One region of the Tardiphaga sp. 285_C5_N1_2 genome, then DNA from elsewhere that is predicted to be linked to it. Evidence: predicted binding sites of a transcription regulator. Region 1 holds the regulator's gene; the other holds the start of a gene.
What was found. Region 1 encodes LexA, which represses DNA repair genes until DNA is damaged. Its sites were predicted from a motif close to TGTTCNNNNTGTGTTCNG; they were not measured.

Region 1 (2,404 bases):
GGCATCGCCACGATCGTCCCCGGAGAACGGCTCACCGAACGGTCAAAGCCGATGATCGATTATCTCAGGATGTTCGAGACCTGCTTCAACACGTTCCCGGGCTTCGACGTCGAAATCCAGGGCATCTACCGCAAGGTCGACGCCAATGGCCGGATCCGGCTTTACACTTACGTGGTCTCCGAATAGGGAGCACGTAAGGAGCCAGATTTGCCAACGGAACTCGAACAGCCGGTCGTCATCCGACCATCACGCGACACCGACGTCGATGCCATGCTGGCGATCTATCGCCGGCACATCCGGCAAGGCGTCGAGGAAGGCGTCAGCGACGCCGACACGCCGCAGCCCGACGATCTCAGAGACCGGCGCAAGAACCTGCGCAGCAAACGGTTCCCGCACCTCGTCGCCACGCAAGGCGGCGAGGTCGTGGGCTACGCCTATGTGGTGTTGTTCCGCAAGCGACCGGCCTACCGCTACACGGTCAAGCATTCGATCTATATCCACCACGGGCATGTCGGTCGAGGCATCGGCCGGCTGCTGATGCGCGAACTTATCGACGTGTGCGCGGCGGCCGGCTTCCGGCAGATCATCGGCTATATCGATGCCGACAACACGGCCTCGCTCGGCTTGCATGAGAGCTTTGGCTTTGCCCGCGTCGGCTTGCTGCCCGGCGTCGCCTATCGCTCCGGCCGCTGGGCCGACACGATCATGGTTCAGCGCTCGCTGGCGACCGGCTCCACGACTCCGCCGCCGCCCATTGGGCGCATGACGTCCGCGTAGCCCAGGCGACCGCGGAAGCATTTTCCATGTCCGTCGAGGATCGACGACTGGTGAGGAACAGCCTCCTCAAACCTCCCTCAACGTGCATTCTGTTGACGGCAAATTAAGCATTGCAGAACACATATGGAACATATAGTGTTCGTTCATGATTTGTTTCGAGATTCTGTGGCTTTGAGTAGTTTGAGAGTGCCCGAACTCGCGCAACCGATCTTTGAACGATCGTCTCAGGATTGAGGCTCACCGTTCGAAGGCCCTTTGAAACGCACGCGGCGGCCGACACCGTCAACTGAGGATGGCTTCAGATGCTCACGCGCAAACAATACGAACTCCTGCGATTCATCGATCAACGGCTGAAGGAAGCCGGCGTCCCGCCGTCCTTCGACGAGATGAAGGATGCGCTCGACCTGCGCTCGAAGTCCGGCATCCATCGTCTGATCACCGCGCTGGAAGAACGCGGCTTCATACGCCGTCTGCCCAATCGCGCCCGTGCCATCGAAGTCATCAAGCTGCCAGAGCTCGGCGCGCCGGTCACCGGCGGTACCGGCCGCCGCGGCTTCACGCCCAGCGTCATCGAAGGCACGCTTGGCAAGGTGCGTTCGGCCGCCAGCATCGCCAGCAACAGCGGCGATGATGACAATGGCCGCACAGTTGCCATCCCGGTGATGGGCCGGATCGCGGCAGGTACGCCGATCGAGGCACTGCAGACGCGCAGCCACACCATCAGCATGCCCGCAGACATGCTCGGTTCCGGCGAACATTACGCGCTCGAAGTGCGCGGCGATTCCATGCAGGACGCCGGCATTCTCGACGGCGACACCGTGCTGATCCAGCGCAACGAGAGCGCCGACACCGGCGACATCGTGGTGGCCCTGATCGACGACGAGGAAGCCACGTTGAAGCGCTTCCGCCGCCGCGGCGCGTCGATCGCGCTGGAGCCTGCGAATGACGCCTACGAGGTCCGCATCCTGCCGCCCAACCGGGTGCGCATTCAGGGCAAGCTGATCGGCCTGTATCGCCGCTACTGAGATTTGCGCCTCGGCGGATTACTGATCTTCGGGTTGAAGATCGGCTTCCGCCGGCGTCGCATCCACCGGCCGATTTTGTGGCGTACGACTGTTCGGGATCAGATCGTGCTGGGGCTCATCAGGAATGGCGCGCGACCACGGACGGTCCAGGCCACGCGGTCGCACGGCATCGATGGTAAAGCCGTTCGCGGTTCGCTGCAGGCTCACCGCACCATTTCGTTGCAAGCGATCCTGATCGATCACCAGCGCCCTGCAATCCCTCGGCGATTGTCGCGCCGTGACGATGAGCGCCGCTTTCTCGCAATCATCTGTGAAAGCATCCGGCTGTAGAACCAGCGCCACCAAAGCGCCATCGGCCAGCGCCGCGATGCACCCGTCGCGGTCGCAGGACACGCCGTGGCCGACTGAGGCATCGGTCGGCAGGCGTGCATCCGCATCGCCGGCAAGCCACTCTTTCAGCAAAAATGTATCCTTGGCGCTGCGCATCACGTGGAGATGCCCGTCCCTGCCCCGTACCGCGACGCTGCGACCATCACCCGAGATCAGCACATCCGGCTGCTTCACCAGCAATGCCCATACAATCGAGAGCACCAGCACGCCAG
Region 2 (2,404 bases), 2.1 Mb from region 1:
ATCGCCGGTGTCGAGGCCGACATCCATCTTCATCACCATGACGCCGCTCTCGGCGTCGCCCTCCATGATGGCACGATTGATCGGTGCAGCGCCGCGCCAACGCGGCAACAGCGAGCCGTGCAGGTTGAAGCAGCCGAGCGGCGGCACATCGAGAATGTTCTGCGGCAGGATCATGCCGTAGGCGACGACGACCGCAGCCTCGGCCTCATGCGACCGGAACTCGACTTCCGCCTCCGGCGTCCGCAGCGCTTTCGGCGTGAAGACGGGAATGCCGAGCCGTTCCGCCTCGCGCGCCACGGGCGTTGGCTGCAGCTTCATGCCACGGCCGGCGGGCTTTGCTTCGCGGGTATAGACCGCCACGATCTCATGGCCATGGGCCACGAGTTCGAGCAGCGTCGGCACCGCGAAATCCGGCGTGCCCATGAAGATCAAACGAAGCGACATAGGTTCGGAGCCGATCTGTTGCAGCGTTGCGCGGAGAAACCTACTCCGCGCGCTTGGCGAGCTTGGTGAACTTCTTCAGCACGCGGTCGCGCTTCAGCTTGGAAAGGTAATCGACGAACAGCACGCCATTGAGATGGTCGATCTCGTGCTGAATGCAGGTCGCGAACAGGCCAGAAGCCTCTTCCTCGATGGTCTTGCCGTCGAGGTCCATATAGCGGATCCGTACCGTCGCCGGACGTTCCACTTCCTCGTAATATTCGGGGATCGACAGACAGCCCTCTTCATAGACCGAGAGCTCTTCCGAGGCCGAGATGATCTCCGGATTGATGAAGACGCGTGGCTTCTTGCCGTCCTCCTCATCGTCCTTCTTGGCGATGTCCATGGTGATCAGCCGCAGCGGAACCGCGATCTGGATCGCCGCCAGCCCGATCCCGGGTGCGTCATACATCGTCTCGAACATGTCGTCGGCGAGCTTGCGCACCTCTGACGTCACCTTCTCGACTGGTTTGGAGATCAGCCGCAACTGTTTGTCGGGCAGGATAATGATTTCACGAATGGCCATGGCGGCGATTTAATCTGCGCGCCGGTCCGGGTCAATCCGCTGGAAAAGCTGGACTTTGAAGGACGTTAACTCCCCGCTAACCATGAAAATTGAGGCGCGGTTAACCATGCCGGTTAAGGCCTGCTTAACCACATTTCTTAGGCTTGGGTTAACCAGGAAAATTCATTTTGCATTAACCATAAATGTTCCCTCTTCGTTCGCGCAACCGACCGAATCGGCTACAAGGATGGGATGAACGAGATTCTTTTCATGATCGGCGACATGCCGGTCACCGCCGGCGTGGCATTGATGGGCTTCAGTGCTCTAGCGCTGGGTTTGCTGCTCACCATCGCCATCATCATCGCTCGCTCCGGTAGCCGCGGCGCCGCCATGGCCATGGCCCAGGCGATCCGCGCCGACGAACTGGAAGAACGCCTCAGCGAAGTGCTGAAGGCGCAGAACGAGGCCACCGGCCGCGTCGACGCCATGGGCCAGGCCTTGGCGGGCCGTCAGGCCGACATGGCACGCGCGGTCTCCGAGCGGCTGGACTCGGTGACCCATCGCGTCGGCCAGTCGATGGAACAGACCACACGCAACACTATGGAAAGCCTGAGCGCGCTGCATGAGCGGCTGGGCATCATCGACAACGCCCACAAGAACCTCACTGACCTCACCTCGCAGGTGACGACGCTCCGCGACGTGCTCGCCAACAAGCAGTCGCGCGGCGCCTTCGGTCAGGCGCGGATGGAAAGCATCGTCAAGGACGGCATGCCGAGCGGCGCCTATGCGTTCCAGCACACGCTGTCGTCGGGTAAGCGGCCGGATTGCGTGATCTTCCTGCCGGACCAGCGCCCGCTGTGCATCGACGCAAAATTCCCGCTGGAAGCCGTCACGGCGCTGCATGACGCACGCAGCGACGACGAGAAGAAATACGCGGCGCAGCGCTTGCGCGCCGACGTGATGAAGCATGTTACCGACATCGCCGAGAAGTATCTGGTTGCCGGCGAGACGCAGGATACGGCGCTGATGTTCGTGCCGTCGGAATCCGTCTATGCGGAAATCCATGACGGCTTCGACGACATCATCCAGAAGGCCTATCGCGCCCGCGTCGTGCTGGTTTCCCCCTCGCTGCTGATGCTGGCTATCCAGGTGATGCAGCAAATCCTGAAGGACGCGCGGATGCGCGACGCCGCCGACCAGATCCGCACCGAGGTACTGAATCTGGGCGACGACCTCACCCGGTTGCGCGATCGCGTGATGAAGCTGCAGACGCATTTCGGGCAGGCCAATGAGGACGTCCGCCAGATCCTGATCTCCGCCGACAAGATCGAGAAGCGCGCCGGCCGCATCGAGGAACTGGATTTCAGCAAGAGCGAGCCGGCGGCCGAGGTAGCCCCGGTCATCGCGAAGACCGCCGCC

Region 2: a site for LexA is predicted at 1,190-1,207, ahead of AB7951_RS24890 (DNA recombination protein RmuC). Genes of this name have one in related genera too.

Annotation. Positions count from the first base shown of each region.
Region 1 covers NZ_CP197241.1:3,127,355-3,129,758, forward strand. The annotation lists gene AB7951_RS14945 (Orn/Lys/Arg decarboxylase N-terminal domain-containing protein) at 1-186, shown strand, start outside; gene AB7951_RS14950 (GNAT family N-acetyltransferase) at 208-777, shown strand; gene lexA (transcriptional repressor LexA) at 1,080-1,802, shown strand; gene AB7951_RS14960 (ComEC/Rec2 family competence protein) at 1,821-2,404, opposite strand, start outside.
Region 2 covers NZ_CP197241.1:5,241,511-5,243,914, forward strand. The annotation lists gene fmt (methionyl-tRNA formyltransferase) at 1-444, opposite strand, end outside; gene def (peptide deformylase) at 485-1,006, opposite strand; gene AB7951_RS24890 (DNA recombination protein RmuC) at 1,238-2,404, shown strand, end outside.